3 regions of the Peribacillus sp. NPDC097895 genome follow, and region 2 is predicted to be linked to each of the others. Evidence: predicted binding sites of a transcription regulator. Region 2 holds the regulator's gene; each other region holds the start of a gene.
What was found. The regulator LexA, encoded in region 2, represses DNA repair genes until DNA is damaged. The targets are predictions, from matches to a motif close to CGAACATATGTTCG.
Positions count from the first base shown of each region.

Region 1: the regulator LexA is predicted to act here: its motif matches at 4,644-4,657, upstream of recA (recombinase RecA).
Region 3: the regulator LexA is predicted to act here: its motif matches at 4,992-5,005, upstream of ACQKMH_RS05030 (DNA polymerase thumb domain-containing protein).

Region 1 is NZ_JBNNSH010000002.1:25,641-32,439, forward strand. Features, by position in the region: gene spoVS (stage V sporulation protein SpoVS) at 135-395, opposite strand; gene ACQKMH_RS11395 (TIGR00282 family metallophosphoesterase) at 575-1,372, opposite strand; gene rny (ribonuclease Y) at 1,528-3,087, opposite strand; gene recA (recombinase RecA) at 3,455-4,498, opposite strand; gene ACQKMH_RS11410 (competence/damage-inducible protein A) at 4,844-6,076, opposite strand; gene pgsA (CDP-diacylglycerol--glycerol-3-phosphate 3-phosphatidyltransferase) at 6,099-6,683, opposite strand.
Region 2 is NZ_JBNNSH010000004.1:335,140-341,938, reverse strand. Features, by position in the region: gene tkt (transketolase) at 1-984, opposite strand, end outside; gene ACQKMH_RS20710 (DUF896 domain-containing protein) at 1,214-1,447, opposite strand; gene ACQKMH_RS20705 (YneB family resolvase-like protein) at 1,513-2,169, opposite strand; gene yneA (cell division suppressor protein YneA) at 2,189-2,500, opposite strand; gene lexA (transcriptional repressor LexA) at 2,656-3,279, shown strand; gene ACQKMH_RS20690 (hypothetical protein) at 3,876-4,163, shown strand; gene ACQKMH_RS20685 (esterase/lipase family protein) at 4,768-6,300, opposite strand.
Region 3 is NZ_JBNNSH010000001.1:1,053,715-1,060,513, reverse strand. Features, by position in the region: gene ACQKMH_RS05060 (organic hydroperoxide resistance protein) at 1-252, shown strand, start outside; gene ACQKMH_RS05055 (MarR family winged helix-turn-helix transcriptional regulator) at 871-1,308, opposite strand; gene ACQKMH_RS05050 (YqkE family protein) at 1,495-1,755, opposite strand; gene ACQKMH_RS05045 (alpha/beta hydrolase) at 1,888-2,787, shown strand; gene ACQKMH_RS05040 (iron-sulfur cluster biosynthesis family protein) at 2,829-3,152, opposite strand; gene ACQKMH_RS05035 (YolD-like family protein) at 3,358-3,690, opposite strand; gene ACQKMH_RS05030 (DNA polymerase thumb domain-containing protein) at 3,717-4,976, opposite strand; gene ACQKMH_RS05025 (C40 family peptidase) at 5,391-6,050, shown strand; gene ACQKMH_RS05020 (hypothetical protein) at 6,139-6,666, opposite strand.

The DNA of each region.
Region 1 (6,799 bases), on a different contig from region 2:
TCCCCCTTCCTGTTCCTTACCTTTTTAAAATTCATCTATTTCATTATAAAGAGACCCGTGTTTTTCGTCATTTGGTTTTTTTCACAAAAAAGAGCCTGCTCGCCGTCAGACAAACAGGACACCAACCCATGAGATTATCTTGGTTCAATAATTAACTTTATAGCCGTTCTCTCTTCGCCATCAATAAGTATATCTGTAAAGGCAGGAATACAAATCAAGTCAACTCCACTAGGTGCGACAAACCCTCTTGCGATTGCTACTGCCTTGACGGCTTGATTTAACGCACCTGCACCGATTGCTTGAATTTCGGCTGCTCCTCTTTCTCTGAGCACTCCCGCTAGTGCGCCTGCTACAGAATTAGGATTAGATTTTGCTGAAACCTTTAATATTTCCATTCCTAGTCCTCCTTGTCTTCCCTGCCGATTATAATCTTTGGCTCAATAGTTATAACACTTTCCACTGCTACTATATTCATCAAGTAAAACTTGTATGACAAAGAAAACCGGGATTGTCCACCAAAGGTTTTATTAATGAAAAAATGGATGGACAGCTTTTGACTGTCCATCCATTCAAATCAATGATAAAAGGGATGATCTTCGTTAATGAGTATTCGTTCTATCTTTTTAGCCTTACCAGTCTTATCGTCAATTTCCAGTATAATCCCACTTAATAGAGTTCGTCCCTCTTTAGGCACTTCGAAACGTACAGGCAGACTTGTCAGGAACCGATGGATGACTGCCCCTCTTTCCATGCCAAGAATCCCATCATACGGTCCTGTCATGCCTACATCTGATATATAAGCGGTGCCCGCAGGTAAGATACGGTTATCAGCCGTCTGGACGTGGGTGTGTGTACCCACAACGGCTGTAACCTTTCCATCCAGGAACCACCCCATTGCTTGTTTTTCACTTGTAGCCTCACCATGAAAATCGACAAAGATGATTGGTGTTCTTTTTTGAGCCTTTGCCACGAGTTCTTCCGCCTTTTTGAATGGACAATCCAGGTCCGGCATGAATGTTCTGGCTTGCAAATTGATGACCGCAATTTCCTGCTGGTTCAATTTTAAAAACTTCATGCCTTCTCCAGGTGTACCGTCTGGAAAGTTAGCTGGACGGATGAGATATTTCGCATCATCAATAAAATTGAAAATATCTCGATTATCCCATGTATGGTTTCCCATGGTCACCGCCTGCGCTCCCCACTCTAAAAAATTCCTGTATATCTTTTCTGTAATTCCCCGGCCGCTGGCAGCATTTTCTCCATTGATGACCGTGATATGCGGCCGATACTTTTCTTTTAACTTTGGAAGGTATTCTTGGATCATATCACGACCTGGAGACCCTACGACATCTCCAATAAATAACAATTTCATTGTAAAACCCTTTCTATATTCACATTTCTAATGATAAGAATATTCAAGTATGTATTGTAACATAATATGAGGTAATCATAGGAATCACTCTTAACCATAAATAGTAGAAAAATAAAAACGAAGTGGTTTGCACCACTTCGTTTTTATTTAACAATTTATTTGGCGTATTCGACTGCCCTTGTTTCACGGATGACCGTGACTTTTATATGACCTGGATAATCGAGCTCTTCTTCAATCCTTTTCCGGATATCACGTGCGAGTCGATGGGCCGAAAGATCATCTATCTGCTCTGGTTTCACTAGAATCCGCACTTCTCGTCCGGCTTGAATCGCGAATGACTTTTCTACTCCATCATAGGATTCGGAAATCTCTTCGAGTTTTTCAAGTCTTCTAATGTAATTTTCAAGCGTTTCACTTCTAGCACCTGGTCTTGCAGCAGATAATGCATCAGCGGCTGCTACAAGCACTGAAATTATGGAAGTTGGTTCCGTATCGCCATGATGTGAAGCGATGCTGTTAATGACAGTTGGATGCTCTTTATACTTGGTGGCTAATTCGACGCCAATTTCAACGTGACTGCCTTCCACTTCATGATCAATTGCTTTCCCAATATCATGCAATAAACCTGCACGGCGGGCAAGAACCTCATCCTCACCAACCTCTGCGGCCAGTAAACCTGAAAGCTGAGCCACTTCAATTGAATGCTTAAGCACGTTTTGCCCATAACTGGTACGGAACTTCAAACGGCCTAGTATTTTGATAAGGTCCGGATGGAGACCGTGAACTCCAACATCAAAAGTTGTTTGTTCACCAATTTCACGAATATGTTCATCTACCTCACGTCTTGCTTTGTCAACCATTTCTTCGATTCGAGCCGGATGGATCCGTCCGTCCTGAACAAGTTTTTCAAGAGCCAAGCGTGCTGTTTCCCGTCTAATTGGATCAAATCCAGATAAAATGACAGCTTCAGGAGTATCATCAATAATAAGGTCAATACCTGTTAGCGTTTCTAATGTCCGGATATTTCGTCCTTCACGTCCGATTATCCGTCCTTTCATTTCATCATTTGGAAGATTTACTACAGAAACGGTGGTTTCTGCAACATGATCAGCCGCACAACGCTGAATGGCAAGAGAAAGAATTTCTTTTGCTTTTTTATCAGCTTCTTCTTTGGCACGGGTATCACTTTCTTTAATCATAAGCGCTACATCATGAGCCAGTTCGTTTTCCATTCGGTCTATAATGATTGCTTTAGCTTCTTCACGAGTTAAACCGGAAACACGTTCAAGCTCTGTTTGCTGCTTACGAACCGTCTCGTCCACTTTGCTTTCCATCACTTCAATATGCTGTTGTCTTTGGTTTAGAGAATCTTCTTTTTTCTCCAAAAGGCTTTCACGTTTGTCTAACGTTTCATCCTTACGGTCCAAATTCTCTTCTCTTTGCAATAACCGATTTTCTTGTTTTTGTAATTCGTTCCTTCTTTCACGGGATTCCCGATCAGAATCAGAACGAATTTTATGAATTTCATCTTTTGCTTCCAACAAGGCCTCTTTCTTAAGAGCATCCGCTTCACGTTTTGCATCCTCAAGGATTTGTTCTGCAGAGCCCTTTGCCCCTGTTATTTTACTCTCAAACTTTGATTTGTGAATAAAATAACCAACAACTGCACCGACGATTAGGCCAAGCAAAGTGAAGATGATTGTCATGGGTTCCATCGTTTCACCTCCCCTTGCTATGAACTTTTTACATAAAATGTTGAACTGTCGGCAAGTACATTGCACATAAATTCAATATACAGCACTTAATTTTCAAAATTTTAGTTTGAAAAATTGTAAAATATACATATTAATTGTATAGTTGAGAATTTTTATTGTCAAGCGTTTGTCCCTTATGTATCAATGATTATTCAAGTTTTCTTAATACCAACCGACATTACGTGCAACATTCATTATGGAAGTAGACTGTAAATCTGTATTACCCAACCATTTAATTCGCTGAAAATTGCGCACTTTTTCAATTTCTCTCTAATTCACAATATATAGAAAGAGGCCTAAGCGAACAAGCTTAGGCCTTTTCCTTCTGTTAATCAAGCAATTCAAAATGTTCCTCTTCTGTTTCTTCTGGTGGTAATTCATGCTCTCCATCAAGATTATAGTGATCTCTGATTTTCTGAGAAATCTCCTGGGCGATATCCTGGTTTTCTTTCAAGAACATCTTCGCATTTTCCCGTCCTTGTCCGACACGCTCTTCATTGTAAGAGTACCACGAGCCGCTTTTAAGGACGATATCCAAATCTGCACCCATATCGATGATTTCACCTTCCTGGGAAATCCCTTGACCATACATGATATCAACTTCTGCTTGACGGAATGGGGGAGCAACCTTGTTTTTTACAACTTTGATTTTCGTTTTATTACCGACGATTTCATTACCTTGTTTTAATTGTTCCGCACGACGCACTTCCAGACGAACAGTTGAATAGAACTTCAAAGCCCGGCCTCCTGGAGTGGTTTCTGGATTTCCAAACATAACACCGATTTTTTCACGGACCTGGTTAATGAAAATGGCAATGGTATTTGATTTATTAATGGCACCCGACAGTTTTCTAAGTGCCTGAGACATCATCCGGGCTTGAAGACCCATATGGGAATCTCCCATTTCTCCTTCGATTTCAGCTTTAGGAACAAGGGCTGCCACTGAGTCAATGACAATGATATCTACCGCTCCGCTACGCACTAATGCTTCAGCGATTTCCAGGGCTTGTTCACCTGTATCAGGCTGTGAAAGCAATAACTCATCGATATTCACACCAAGTTTTTCTGAATATGCTGGATCTAAAGCATGCTCTGCATCAATGAATGCAGCCGTACCACCAGTCTTTTGTACTTCTGCAATGGCATGTAATGCAACAGTCGTTTTACCGGAGCTTTCAGGTCCATATATCTCAATGACCCGGCCTCTTGGATATCCGCCCACTCCCAATGCTACGTCCAATGCTAAAGAACCGCTTGAAATGGTTGAAATCCTTCTATCACTCTGTTCTCCAAGTTTCATAATAGAACCTTTACCAAATTGTTTTTCAATTTGTTTTAACGCCATATCTAAAGCCGCTTGACGATCACTCACTCAATTTCCTCCTCTATATTCAAATAATCGGCTGTCCGATTAAAGGTGTTCTTACGTTAGCAATTATTTGAGATCAATGTTTATATCTTGTCTCAAAACCTATCTTTACTATATACTCTTTTTACTATTTTGCCAAGCAAAAAGTCGAACATTCATTCGTTTTTTTCCTTCTGGATATTCTTTGTAAAATAGCGTTTTATCTTAAGGAATCCCTCATTTTCTTTCAATTACTGACTTAAAAAAGCATTTTCATGGAATTAACTTTTTTCTTCTTTCCCCTTTTTTTACAGAAACAAACTTCTCCAACAAATAAAAACAGAGCTTTAAAAAGCCCTGCTTCGACGTTTATAAATCCCTTAATAGGTAATGACAGCCGTACTTCACACTTCGAATCCGGTTCTGCGCCCTGCTTCCGGAAAGATTAAGCTCCTTGAAATGAGTGTTCCCATCCCGATATGAAATACCAATAAATACTGTACCGACAGGTTTGCCTTCTTGTTCATCTGGCCCTGCGACACCTGTAAAGCTGATGCCTACATCCGCATCGAGCTTTTTCCGGACATTAGAGGCCATTTCCATAGCACACTCACCGCTGACCACACCATGCTCAGAGATGGTACCCTCGCTGACGTCTAGAGCATTCGACTTGGCATCATTCGAATAACTGACAATACCACCTTTGAAGACTTTACCGGCGCCCGGGATGGTTGTCAGCTGCTCTTGGAACATCCCTCCGGTCAAGCTCTCCGCTGCCGCAATCGAAAGCTTGCGGACCGTTAATTCTTTTACAAGCTCCTTTATGAGCGAAGTATTATCACTTCCATAATAGAACTTTCCGACCCGGCTAAGAATTTCTTTTTCCGCTTCTAAAATAAGCTCTTCGCATTTTTCTTTAGATGAGTCTTTAGCGGTAATCCTTAACGTCACTTCCCCTTCGGAAGCAAGGGGAGCAATTGTCGGATTGGTTTGATTGACAAGAAGATCTTCAATCACCGTTTCCAGTTCAGCTTCACCTATCCCGTAGAACCGAAGAACCTTGGAATCGATCCGTTCATGCTTGTCCAGTTTATTCATGATCGCTTCATACCCATAACTTAAAAACATCGGTTCCATTTCACTCGGGGGACCTGGGAGAAGCATGTATGTAATCCCAGATTTGGATAAGACCATTCCCGGGGCCATCCCATGATCGTTTGCCAACACTTCACAGCCTTCCAGAACAAGCGCCTGTTTTTTGTTGTTTTCCGTCATCGGCCGTTCCCGTTTTTGAAAGTAAGCTTCAATGGATTGCAAAGCTTCGTCATTAAAAACGAGCTTTTTCCCTATATGGCGAGCAATCGTTTCCTTCGTTAAATCATCTTTGGTAGGACCAAGTCCACCGGTAAAGACAATCAAGTTCGCCCTTGATTCAGCGATTTCTATAGCTTGTTGTAAACGACGGTCATTATCCCCTACCACAGTATGGTAAAAAACATTGATACCCATTTCCGCGAATTGTTGTGATAGGAATCTTCCATTAGTGTTATTAATTTGTCCTAAAAGAAGCTCAGAGCCCACTGCAATGATTTCTGCATCCATCTTTTCAAAACCACCATTCGTTTTACTTTGAATTAACAAATACTTCTCTGTTTTTTATAAAATAATCCAAACCTGACCAGATTGTAAAGATTAATGCAATCCATAATGTGATATTAGCAAACGGAAGTGAAATGAGGGCGAATGGAAGGTTATGCAGCAATAATGCCGAAATAGCAACAATTTGCGCCCATGTTTTAATTTTACCAAGCTGGTTAGCTGCAACCACTTCCCCTGTACCCGCTAGTACTAAACGTAATCCGGTAACGGCAAATTCACGACTTATGATCACGATGGCAATCCACGACTGACCGTACATTAAATCTAGGTCAACCAAAACAATTAGGGCAGCTGAAACCAGAAGTTTATCAGCCAATGGGTCTAAAAATTTCCCTAAATCCGTAATTAAATTGTATTTTCTGGCAAAATGGCCATCGATCCAATCCGTAGTAGAAGCGATAATGAAGAGGATCGCTCCAGCTAAGTGCGCAACTGGCAAGCTGTATTCTCCCCAAGTAAGTGTACCCCATGAAAAAGGTGCGAGCATGATGATTAAAAAAACTGGTATTAAACAGATTCTTGCTACTGTAATCTTATTAGGCAGATTCAAAACTTTTACCTCCAAAATTTACGCCGGCCGTTTGGCAAAGCGTTATAGATCTAAAATAATTATGGCGTAAGGCCACCACATGCTTATATGTATAATTTAACTCAAAACCCAATCTT
Region 2 (6,799 bases):
TTCAGCTAATTCAGGATGTGCTTCTTTATAATTTTTGAACAATTCATTCCAAGCTTCTTCTTTTTGAGCGCCTGCATCTACACAAGCCTCACTGAAGTGTGAATACACTTCTTCAGGAACGTAGAAATCCTCTTCGAATGTCCATTTATATGCTTCCTTAGTCAGCTTCATCTCATCTGCACCAAGCGGAGCGCCGTGTACAGCAGATTTACCTGAACGGTTTGGTGAACCGTAACCAATAACGGTTTTCACTTCTATTAATGTTGGGCGTGCATCATCAGATTTCGCTTCTTCAATCGCTTTAGCAATCTCCTGAAGATCATTCCCATCCTCAACACGGACATATTGCCAGCCATAAGATTTGAACCGGTCTGCCACGCTTTCACTAAATGATTGGCTTAAGTCGCCATCAAGGGAAATGTCATTAGAATCATATAAAACAACAAGTCTTCCAAGTTGAAGATGTCCGGCTAATGAAGCGGCTTCTGCAGAAACGCCTTCCATTAAATCTCCATCTCCACAAATGCTATATGTAAAGTGATCGACTACATTATATGAATCACGGTTATAGCTTTCAGCCAAGTGGCGTTCTGCCATTGCCATACCCACTGCCATTGCAATCCCTTGTCCAAGCGGTCCTGTCGTTGCATCTACACCAGCAGTATGTCCGTATTCAGGATGACCTGGAGTTTTGCTGCCCCATTGGCGGAAGCTTTTCAAATCATCGATAGATAAGCCATATCCTGATAAATGAAGAAGGCTGTATAACAGCATAGATCCATGACCAGCTGAAAGAACAAAGCGATCTCTATTAAACCAATCTGGATTTTTGGGGTTATGATTCATGTAATCAGTCCATAGTTTATACGCCATTGGCGCTGCACCCATTGGCATACCTGGATGACCTGAATTAGCCTTTTCAATTGCATCAATCGATAATGTACGAATCGTATTGATGGAAAGTGCATCTAATTTATCTAACATATTGTAAAACATCCCTTCCTGTAATGTACCTCTTTATATTATAGTGACCTGCACAATATCACAACTAAAATCACTATTTACTACCTCAATACTTCAATTTTTAAAAATTTTGGAAGTCCCCTATTTAGATTAAACTAAATGGGCGAATACATACATGAATGCTATCTGTTATTAATCATAAAGCAAAAAGAATCTTCCAATGGAGTGTACCATCAGAAAATTCCAAGCATTAATGTAAGTTTCTTTTTTCTTTTATATCTTTTATCTTTTGAGGAGTGACATCATTACCTTCTGGATCGACAACTTTTACATGCTCCAAGGTATTGGACATGGACCGTCTAAATGTTTCCAAATACTCACTTCTTAATTGTGTTTGCTCTTTCGCCTCAACTTCCGTTAATCCTTCTTCCTTTGCTTTTTTAGAAAGTTCATTAATACGGGCTAATTTTTCTTGTGATAGCATAATTTCGCTCCTTCGTAATCTGCGGATATTGTCATGGTATTAAAAAAAAAGCGAAATTACAAGTTCTATGATTGACTTTCCTGTGTATTTTGTTGATGTTCAAGAAAGCGTCGGTTTACAGTGGCTTTAGATACATGGTAGCCAAAGCCCCTTAAAGTGGCTGCGATTTCTGCAAACGTCAATCCATTAGCCCGAAGTTTAATAATTTCTTCAATAGGAATCTCCTTACGTTCCCTTCCGGTAGAATTCCTCTGATTATGAAGATTTTTTTGAGGGCGGTATCCTTTTTCAACGGCTCTTAACATACCGCGTTTTATTTTCAAATTATGTAATTTCCTTTGATATTCTTCGACAATACCGACTATCTGGATGACCATGGCATCTGAATCCGATAACTCCAGTTCCCCATCGTGTGAAAGCGTATAAATTTTCACGCCTTCTTTAAGAATGACATGGAAAAGGGCAATTTTCGCATTCCCTCTCCCCAGCCTTGTTTCGTCTTGGATTAATAGAACTTCAGCTTCTTTGGTTTTAAAAAGTTCAAGCATGTCAAAAATGCCATCACGGTTTAACTCATAACCGCTAGCCTGTTCTTTTATTATGGAAACAACTTCTACATCCAGCTTCTCTGCCAATTTGACCAATTCATCTTCCTGCCTTGCCAATGATGTTTCCTGTGACTCTTTTTCTGTGCTAACCCTGCAATAGATTACTGCCTTCATAATACCCTACCTTCGCTACTTACTGCTCGCTTGCCAAATTCTGAACAAGTTCTTCCCCTTTAACAGGTATGACAATGACTTGACCAGGTTTAATTGAATCCGCCCTGACCCCATTATGCTCTTCTATCCAACCAATGAATTCTTTTTTTGTCAAATTAGCTTCTTCATATTCTTCGGCAATTCCCCATAAGGTGTCGCCTTCGCTTACTTCTATAGAAAGGAAATCCTTTTTTTGATCGTTGTCTAATGTACAAGAGAATAAAATTGAAAAGATGAATACAGATCCCGCTAATAGAATCGTATAAATATAGTTTTTGTATAAATTTTTCATAAATATCCCTCCAAAGCGAATGTTCGTTCGTATGTTATATCCGAATTATAATACGAACGTTTGTTTCAGTCAACAACAAAATTCGAACTTATGTTTGTATAGAGATGGGGGCCATGATATAATGAAGCAAAGAAAATTGGAGAAGAGGTGCAAAAATGACTAAACTATCAAAACGGCAGCAAGATATTCTTGATTTCATTAAAGAAGAAGTTCGCCAAAAAGGGTATCCGCCTTCCGTAAGGGAGATTGGCGAAGCAGTGGGACTTGCATCAAGTTCAACAGTTCACGGACATTTATCCCGCCTGGAAAGCAAAGGACTGATAAGACGTGATCCTACCAAGCCGAGGGCCATTGAAATCCTGAATTTAGAAGAAGCCAACAGTATACCGAAAACGAATGTTGTGAACGTGCCTTTACTTGGAAAAGTAACAGCAGGCATGCCGATTACGGCCATTGAGAACATAGAAGAATACTTCCCGCTTCCCGAAAGCATGGTTCCACATGATGACCATGTATTCATGCTCGAAATCATGGGAGAGAGTATGATCGAGGCAGGAATTCATGATGGGGATTATGTCATCGTGAAACAACAAAGCAGTGCCAATAACGGAGATATCGTCGTGGCTATGACTGAAGATGATGAAGCCACTGTAAAACGATTCTTTAAGGAACCGGATTACATAAGGCTTCAGCCTGAGAACTCAAATATGGAACCCATTATTTTAAGAGATGTTTCGATACTTGGAAAAGTAATAGGCTTATATAGACAAATACACTAAAAGCGCTAAAGGCGCTTTTTTTGTTTGTTTTAATTTATGTCCCAAACTCTCTCATTATGCATATGGAAGACTAGGTTTTGATTACTTTTATTTAATAGAAGGGAATTTTAATAGGATTATTTCAATTTTCCTTTTTTCTTTTATTGCTAATAGGAAAGTAAACAATTGCCATTCGGTGCGTGGAAGCCTATGTAAATGCAACCTATAGTTAAATTTTAAAAAAGAGGAATAAATTCACGCACCCAGATAAAGTTCATGTGATCAAGCTAAAAAAACTGTACTTCCATAAAATCCAATGCTTCGGCATGCGCAGAGACTGAATCTTGACGATATGATTATCCTCAACGATTCTGAATCGTTAAACTGGCGTACCGTTGACACCTAAACCATTTTGTCCTCCAACGCAGAAAAAGCCATCAAATCCATTACTTTACTTGGATTGATGGCTTTATAAGTTGACCGTTGAAAATCTTTAAAACTGCTCGGATTACCTTTCTTTGTTAAATGGCTTCTATCGTAAAAATTACTGTGGTATAAATCCTATATAAATGGTGAAAGTTAATTTTGTACATCTTCCAATTTAAGGTGGTGAAATTATGGACTTCCCGACCATCCATACAAATTTTTGGGATGCAGTGATAGCCATTCCTACCATAATAATACTTACTCAACTGATTAAGGTTTTGTTTCATACTCCTAAAAAATTCATCCCTACCATCGCATTAGTTCTTGGCTTGTTCATTTCCATTTTCATCAGCCATAGAAATCATTTGGTTGCAGGAATTTTTATGGGCTGGTTTTATGGCTATGCAAGTATAGGCAATTACGCTGCGCTCAAAACTGGCATTTTGTCCTATAGATCATCTAATGAAAAGACAGATTAGCTATCTAGTGTATGGCCGGAGATGAAATTCATTCATCTATTAAATAACAGGCTACTACATCGTATCTATACCATCGACCACACGCAATTTATATTGCGGTATGCTGCTGTAAGAAACGAATAGGCAAACTTTTTTGTTGGTTCATCTTTCAAATAGTAACCTCTCAAGCTCCGTTGAAATCTCTTTAAGCTCCTTGGTTTCTATCTTGATGAATTTCTGGTGGTAAAGGCTTCTTTCCACTGTTTTCACGATTTTGATTTATTTCTTCGACTGTAGACAAACTAATTAATAATTGAGTTTGTCTACAGTTTTTTAGGTTTGTAAATTTTAACGTAGATTTAATCTCTGGCACTCGCTTTCGGCGCTCTTTGTGCCTGCGGGGTCTCCCTTGGACGCGTATCCCTAAGCGGGAGTCTCGGACCTTCCGTTCCAATCAACTTTGTTTTAACAGGTAGATAGAACTCCTTTTGTCTACATATTCGATAATAATGGATTTTGCCTACAGTTTTTTGGTGGGGAGAATTTGACCGCTGATTTCCCCTCCAGGCACTCGCTTTCTGCGGGCGGTCCGAGATGCCTTCAATAAAAAGAAGGCATCTTCTTACTATTTTTCAATATAAACAGAACGAATCAGCGTACGGGTCCTTTCAGCACCACTGACACTTCTTTCCATGACATCAATCGTTACATTATAAACACCCGATTTAGGTACATCTGGAAGGGTACCTGAAAAATTTTCTTTGTCCATTACTTGTATTGAGCTTTTTTCATTAATTTCATTCCCGGATTCATCTAACAAATGAACCATAAAAGTGGTGCTGATTGGCCCTTTTTTATTATTGATAGGATTCTTTATTAAAAATTTCGCATCCTTTTGCTTAACCTTTCCAGACATGCTTAATGTAATGGGATTCGTTTCGTTAAATTGTGCTGTTAACAGGTAGGCGTCAGTTGGTGACTTAGTCTTCATTCGCACTCTCCAGTCCCCAATCTCAAGGTTGTTTCCATTAAATGTTTGGATGGTTGCACCATTAAAAAAGGAAGCTTCATATTTTGCAGAGTGGACCTTTACCGAAGGCGAATGCCTTTTATTGGATGGAGAAATTAATTCAACCTCAACATCTTTTGAGGCTGTATATATGGTTATATTACCTGGGGCTGCTTCATTTACATGGAAAGTTTGTTCGTTCCAGATATTTCGTTGCAGAACACCTCCTAGAACGGTTTGTGCGAGAGCGGTTGTAATGACATCATCTTCAACTTGTTGTTTATATTTAACCATTACACTCGGAAGCTCAACAGTGGAAGCGCTTCTTAAATAGGGCTCAATTCTTGGAAATACAGCTGAACCCACTCGAATATTATCGTGATCTAAGTTCGGATCAGTAAACAAATGTGACGCATAGGGAATTTTTGAACTCCATACATTCACTAAACCATCATTTTCTCCATACGTAGATAAATATTGCCCCCCCATTGATAAAGCAGAAAGAGCTGGTCCTCTATTCATTCCTGTCACCGTGAAATACATGTTTTTACGAGAGTTAACATGGTTATCCGTGGCAGAGCGAAATTCCGCCATTTTGCCAACTTGCAAAGAATATGTTCCATCATCTTTTTGACCTAAAAGCGAACCAAGCCAACCTGCATACCAGCTATAAGCCAAATCAGCTAGATGAGAACCGTGATGTGGAGAAGCTAAAGTGATGACCCTGCCAACATATTGGTGTGCTCCATAGTGTACAAGAGCCGCTTGGGTGTCTGGTCCCCCTTTGCTGTGAGCGATAATATTTACTTTTTCTCCGCCGAAATGGTTACTGATTTCTGCAAGCATGGATGCTAACAGCCTACCATTATCATATTGGCTAGCAGATCCATTTCCAGCTGAATCATAAAGCTGAACAAAAACGGTTTGGTAGCCAGCCTCATATGCTTTGGTATACATATCATTGACACCATGATAATCCGTTTCACCGTACCAGCTTGTTGAGCTGCCATTTTTCCCTTGAACAAATACGATAGGTGGTTTATTTACGTCAAGATTGGGAGGGCTGCTCCCCAGAAACCAATCCCCTGGGCTGAAAGTTTCGGAAGGCGGCTTCAATTTTCCTGCTGTGGAAATGTCTGGTTTGGACATAAGTAATATTGTTAATATAAGGACAAGAAAAATGACATAATTGATTACATTCCTTTTCAATTGCTATCTCCTCCCATATCCTTTGAAATTTTGAATTCTCCTATTATCTATGTCCTCCTTTGCCAAGTCTGCTTTATTCATTCATAAGTTTATATTTGTACTTTTACAATCCATTACCTGCAATCTTTATAAAAATGGGAGAAAAAAACTAGAAGGAATTCATTAATATAGAGATAAAGTATGAGGATGCGTCAATGTTACTTACGGACGATTTCTATTAACTCATTTTCGATTGGGAGAGAGTGCTTAACTTTGAAGGGATATTTTCTTTAACTTTCTGCCCCGCTTTTAGTGATTCTCTTTTTTCACAAAGTACAAAAATAGGATTTTACAATAATGACACAGTCTAGCTTTAGAAATTAGGGAAGAAGACCTTTTCATCACATGCAATTTAAGTTCCTTACGTAAAAATGAGAACAAGCCCTTCTCCTTCAAAGGA
Region 3 (6,799 bases), on a different contig from region 2:
TGTTTTGATAGTGCTTTGCAATCAGTCGGTAAAATTGAACGCATTTCATTTGATTCCAAAGTCACCGCCAGCGTCAGTTTATTGATGGGGGAAATGCACCAATACAGCTTAGCTGTCACTTTAGCTGTGAAGGGATCTGGAATCGATAAAGAGACATTTGAAACTCTTGTTCATAAAGCGCATCAAATGTGCCCTTATTCAAAAGCTATCAACGGCAATGTGGACGTCACTATTGAAATCGATGTAGATTAATAATATAAAAAAACGCTTGGGCTATCCCAAGCGTTTCAGACTGTGGACAAACTCAATAATAATGGAGTTTGTCCACAGTTTTTTTAGTTTTTTGAAATTTGACCGTTCATTTCCACTCCAGGCACTCGCTTTCCGCGGGCGGTCCGCCCTTTGCGCCTGCGGACGCGTATTCCCGCAGGAGTCTCGCACACCCGCTCTAATCAACTTTGTTTTAACTTTTATATAGAACACCTTTTGCCTACAGTCTTTTTTAAAAAATGAAAGCTTCCGAAAGAAAATCGTTTGTAAGGAAACACGTGCCTATCAAGGACTTCTTCAAAGAAGAAATTAAATCAAACCAACTTTACCATATACACGTCCTCGAACAGACTACTTTAAGGGGAATTAAAAAATTGTCGATGCAGGCGATGCTTACTTTCGCTGCCATGAATGTAGAAGATAGCCAACTGGACTTGGCAAGGGCCAAAAATCGCCTAAATAATGACCTTGGTGAGGTAGCTATTCTCTATAACTGCTTCAAACCAATAAAAAATCAAAAAGGTTTCGGAATGAGACCAATCCGAAACCTTTTTGTCTACAAACTGAACACTTGTGCTCCCCAAGCGTTTTTTCTTTTCGCTAAAACTTCTGTAATGTTTTCAATAGTTGGAGCAGTGAGGCTTTCAAATCCTCGACCACCTTCTTATCCTCACCCGACATAGCTGAAATGCGATCGGGAATGAAACAAGCCTCTTCCTGTAAACCCATTCCTTTTTCCGTCAGCTGAATCATGACGGACCGTTCATCTTGAGTGGAACGTTCACGAACAATCAGACCATTCTGTTCCATTCGTTTTAACATGGGGGTAAGCGTTCCTGAGTCCAGGGCAAGTAATTCCCCTATTTTTTTGACTGTAAGTGTATCCTGCTCCCATAGTAGAAGGAGAACGAGGTACTGTGGATATGTCACTTCGAGTTTATCAAGCAGCGGTTTATATTTTTTCGTCATTTCCCTTGAACTTGCATAAAGCAGGAAACATAATTGGTCTTCCAGTACATTTTCTATTTTACTTTGCATCAAATCACCAGCTAGTAGTAGTCCATCCGATATGAATGCATATCGAACTTACCTCTAATATAATCGTTATCATTTATAAAATAAAGGAATAGTCTGCTTTTCTAAAGAATGGTTCTTCTTATCGATGAAACAAGTCCAAAAAGGGAGACAGCCCTCTTTCTTAGACCGCTCCTTTTTTTCTTTATTTTATTTATAGTTCTTCCAGTTCAGATTGCTTTCACCCAATAGCTCTTCGAATGATTTGTTTTTCTCACGCTGTTTTCTTTCTGCACGTTTTTTTTCTTCTTCCGCTGCCTTCTTCTCCACTTCAGCCTCATTCAATTCTTTTTGTTTTTGACGAAGCTGGGACATGATATCTTGATTGAGCATATCACCAAGTTTCAATGATGATGAATCTTTATCTTGGTTTTTACTTTGATTTTGATTGCGCGGCTGTTTCTTTTTCATCCTTAAAACCTCCTAGCCAGTATAATGAAATCATTATATCACGATTGCCGTTTTTCTCGTTAGGTTTTCAAAACAGTGTTTTCCCATTTCCCTCATGGTAAAATAAAGAAAATCAACCAAGGAGGAGCATTCATGAAAAAATGGTGGCTTGCAATAGCTGGAATTCTAACCTATATCATCGGCGTCGGCATTTATTTTTCCAATCGGATCATGTACATGAAAAAGAAGGAAGATGATTTTATCCAAAATCGTGAAATCCTGGCTAAACGCCTGATTAGGGAGGATTTCGATAATCTGCCTAAAACGGAAATCTGGATACCTTCACCCTCCGGATATTCTTTGAAATGTTTATTTATCGAACCGTATGAAACCAATAAGTGGGTGGTCATTTCTCATGGTGTGACGGAGAACAAAGTCAATTCGATTAAGTACATGAATATTTTTCTTAAGCGGGGCTTCAATGCCATCATTTATGACCACCGCCGTCATGGGGATTCTGGTGGCAAGACGAGCAGTTATGGACATTATGAAAAATTCGACCTAAAGGCCGTTATCGATGAATTGAAAAGACGTAAAGGTTCCGATCTTCACATTGGCATTCATGGGGAATCCATGGGGGCCGTAACCCTTCTTTTATATGCCGGAATGCTTGAAGATGGCGCTGATTTTTACATTGCCGACTGTCCATTTTCAAATTTCGAGGATCAGATCAAACACCAGCTCAAGCTTGAAATCCCCATTCCCACTTGGACCGTTTTGCCGCTTGGGCGTACGTTCATCAAATTCCGTGACGGATATTGGACAAATGAAGTGTCCCCGATCAATTATATGAAAAACATCCGAAACCCCGTGCTTTTCATCCATAGTGAAAATGACAGCTTCATCCCCGCTTCCATGACGATGGAATTATATGCAGCAAAAGAGGGCCCAAAGCAGCTGTATATTGCTAAACAAGGGGCCCACGCTCAATCCTATAATGAAAATCCACAAGAATATGAAAATCAAATCGATCAGTTTCTCAAACTTGTCTGAGAAGGAAAAGAGAGGGTATCCAAGATTCCCTCTTTGTTGTGTTAGATTTTATTAAAATAGCTCATCCTCGGATTTAAGATTTGATTCGGGCTTTTTAACTGAAAGCTGTTCGCTTCCGGCACAAAGTCTATTTTCATGACTTCATCCAGAAAAATCATTTTTGATGTTTCTACGTATAGAGGGAGTCCGTTCGTTTCCGCTTTTTCGGTACCTTCTTCAAGTTCGTTGACCAGCCATAGCGCCGTCACGCCACTTACAACGCAGCCACAGCCATCCGTATCATATTTCAACTGTAAATATCCTTTTTGCCCCTGTATCTTACTGGCTATTTTCTCTGCCGCTCTTTCCGTCCATTCAATATACATGATTACATGCCTCCCGAAGTCTTTGCATTTCCTCATTATAAACGATAAAAACGTTTCTGTTAACGAAACTGCCTGCTTCCTTTTCCTTCGCTAACTGTGCTAACAAGTGCGGATTCTCTATGCCCCGATGATTTCCTTTCATTATGAAAGAGGACGGAAATTGTTTCGAAAATGAAAGGGCGGCTCTCGGGAACCCTTCGCTCCATTATTCCATTATCCTTACATCCGCTATATCAGAAAGCCTGATATAATGAGCCTGCTGAAAACGATCGATGACATGAAGCTTTTGGGTGAGCTCATTATAATAATGAATCCTGCCAATTAACAGCTGATACCGGTTTCCTTCATAATGAGCAATCGTGACATCCTTTCTTTCCTCCATCGCTTCCCCCATCACCACATTCATTTCTTCCAATTGCTGCTCATCCACGATGCGCTTCGCTTCATGGCCATCCTCCACCACCCAATCCCGCAGCATTTTCACATGCTCCGGCAACATCATCGATGTCCATTTGATACGGCCGCGATCACGAATCATTCTTTTCCCTCCCTTCAAATTCAGCCTTACGCCTTATGCCCGCCAAGCAGCCTGCTTCGGTAAACAGCTGTGCCTGCTTCGGTATACGAAACTGCACGCAATAACGATTTGGATCCATATTTATGGCGAATTCGATCAACCGTGTAACTCAACTCCCGCTTCTTCCAGCGCGAAGCATCAAATAAAGTCAGCTGCATCTCGTTATCATCCACAATATTCGAGAGCCTGACCTCTATGCTCCGAACCGTTTTTTGCTTATAGTTCTCATGAAAAAGCTCCAGGCAAACTTTATATAACTCCATCGTAATGTTGGTCGGTTCGCTAATCGAACGCGAACGATGGAAACCTCCGCCAAACTCATCCTTGCTGTAACCAATACTTAAACTGACCGTCCTTCCTGCCTTGCGGTGGGTGCGTGCCCTTCTTCCAACTTCCTCGCAAATTTCCAGCATGACCTGCTTTACCTCATGCTCCTCCTTATAATCCCGCAGCAGAATCTGACTTTTGCCAAAGCTGACCTGTCCTTCGATGATCACTGCCCCCATGTCCGATAAATCTATTCCCCACGCATGATGGTAAAGCTGATTGCCCATAATTCCAAACTTCGCTTCAAGTAATTCAAGATCATAATTGGCAAGCTGCCCAACCGTAAATATTCCCATTCCATGAAGGGTTTTTTCTACGCGCCTGCCGATTCCCCACATTTCACGAAGTGGGGAAATCGGCCATAATTTGCTTGGCACATCCTCATACTTCCATTCGGCAATCCCTACATGTTTGGCTTCCAAATCAAGACAAAGTTTTGCCATAAGCATGTTCGGACCAATTCCAATGGCACAGGGAAGCTGTAATTCCCGTTCGATTTCATCTTTTATCTTTTCAGCTATCATCCGGGCATCTCCCCATAAAGAAGCGGCACCATCGACTTTCACAAAACTTTCGTCCACACTGTATACGTGAATCGCTTCTTTAGGCACATAACGGTTAAACAAACGGGTGATTTCCGTCGCGACCCTTAAATAGGTCGCCATTTTGGGTTCAACGACGACAATTCTTGGATCATTCGGAATCTCGAACATCCGCGAACCTGTCTTGATGCCAAACTCCTTCTTCATCTTTGGAGAAGCCGCAAGCACAATGCTCCCTGTCCTCTTCAAATCACCAACCACCGCCAAATAACAATCAAGTGGGTTCAAACCAAGCATGACCGCTGAACAGCTTGCATAAAAACTTTTCATATCGATACACATAATTGATTGTTTCGGCATCGTCCCATAATCCATCATTTTTTCACCCTAACAAGAATATATGTTCGCTTTTATTATATTCATAACTTTAACCGAATATACGTTCTTATTCAATGGAAGTTTTCATACAAATTTCTACTTTTTAATGGAATTTCCTCGAAAAATATAATGCAGCCTAATAATAGATAAAATACCAAAATTACCCTCAATATCCATATAGTTTTTTTGAAATAGATAAATTCGTAACTTGAATAATTTTAATCATGCCCAAATACTTAGTTTTATTAAATTTTTTTATCCATTTCAACAGACTTTCGTCTATATTATCTTAAGTCTTACTACTCATTTTTTGTAATGAAATTGTAATCAAAATTATGTCTAATTGTCATAATGGTATTGTAGGATAATATTGTTAAGAATAATAGAGAGATAGATAGAGAGGAAATGAAAATTATGAAGAAATGGATCGCTTCAGCTGCTGTTGCATCTGCCATGATGCTAACCCCCCTGCAAGCCTTTGCAAATATCGGAGATCAAACCCTCAAACCCGGAATGACACATAGCGATGTCAAACAACTACAACAACTTTTAAAAACCAAAGGTTATTTCACATATTCAGGTTCACTGACTACATATTACGGCACTTATTCTGTATCCGCAGTAAAAAAATTCCAGAAAGCTAAAGGATTAACCGCCGACGGAATTGCCGGCCGAGGCACATTTAATGCGCTTGGTGTTTATAAGGTCAATAATACCAGCTTGATCAGTTATGCAAAAACCTTAATCGGCAAACCCTACAAATGGGGCGGGACAACACCAGCTGGATTTGACTGTTCAGGCTTCATTTATTATGTATTCCAGAAATCACAAGGAATTACCTTACCGCGTACAGCATCATTGCTCTATTCCAATACTGGTTTAAAAGTATCTTCACCATCTAAGGGGGATCTTGTATTCTTTGATACTTCTTCCGGAAGAACAGGCGTATCACATGTTGGGATCTATATCGGAAATGGTCAATTCATTAGTTCTACGTCTTCAAAAGGAATAACCATCACTAATATGGATAACTCTTATTGGAAACCGAAATACCTAGGTGCGAAAACTTTATAACATCCAGGACATTCGCTCATTCTTGTAAGCGAATCCCCATAAAATAACCGGACAGAATTCATAAATGATTCAGTCCGGTTTTATTGATTTATTTTATATATAATATTTCATCCGTTAAATCTTCTACAGTCACCATGAAAGATGAATCCAAGTTGGAGCGATTCATCATTTCGATATTATACACATGCTCCGAGGGTAAATGGACGACTTCGAGGACCATGAATCGCTGACTTTCCGCTTTGCTGACATGCTCGATGGCAGCCGTGACCGCCCTTTGTTCAGCTAAGCTCTTTTCGTCCGTCAAAACAAGAATCAACACCGCTTCCGCTTTCCCAGGAAATGATTCCATGACCTCGCCATGGTGCCATGGTTTCACTTTCATCCCGATCTCCAAGTCAGAATAATCGAGGTCCTTCCCATGTTGATCTTGAATATATGTATGGTTGGTCACCTTATAGTACGTCCCTTTAATCAAAATCTTTTTATCGTCAAGATCGGTAATGAAACCATCTTCCCCTTTATCAACGGCCTCATGCATGTTCCAATCAGAGGATTGACAGCCCCCCAAAATAAAGGAAACTAGTATATATATAAAAAGGTTTATTACCATCTTCATGAAAATCCCTCCTAAGAAATAGACGGATTTCCCGATGAAATGGTTACCAATTTATTCAAAGAAGTTCCTTTTTATTTTCACACAAAAGGGGAATGTCATTAGACACTCCCCCTTTTTGACTAGACCATCTTTC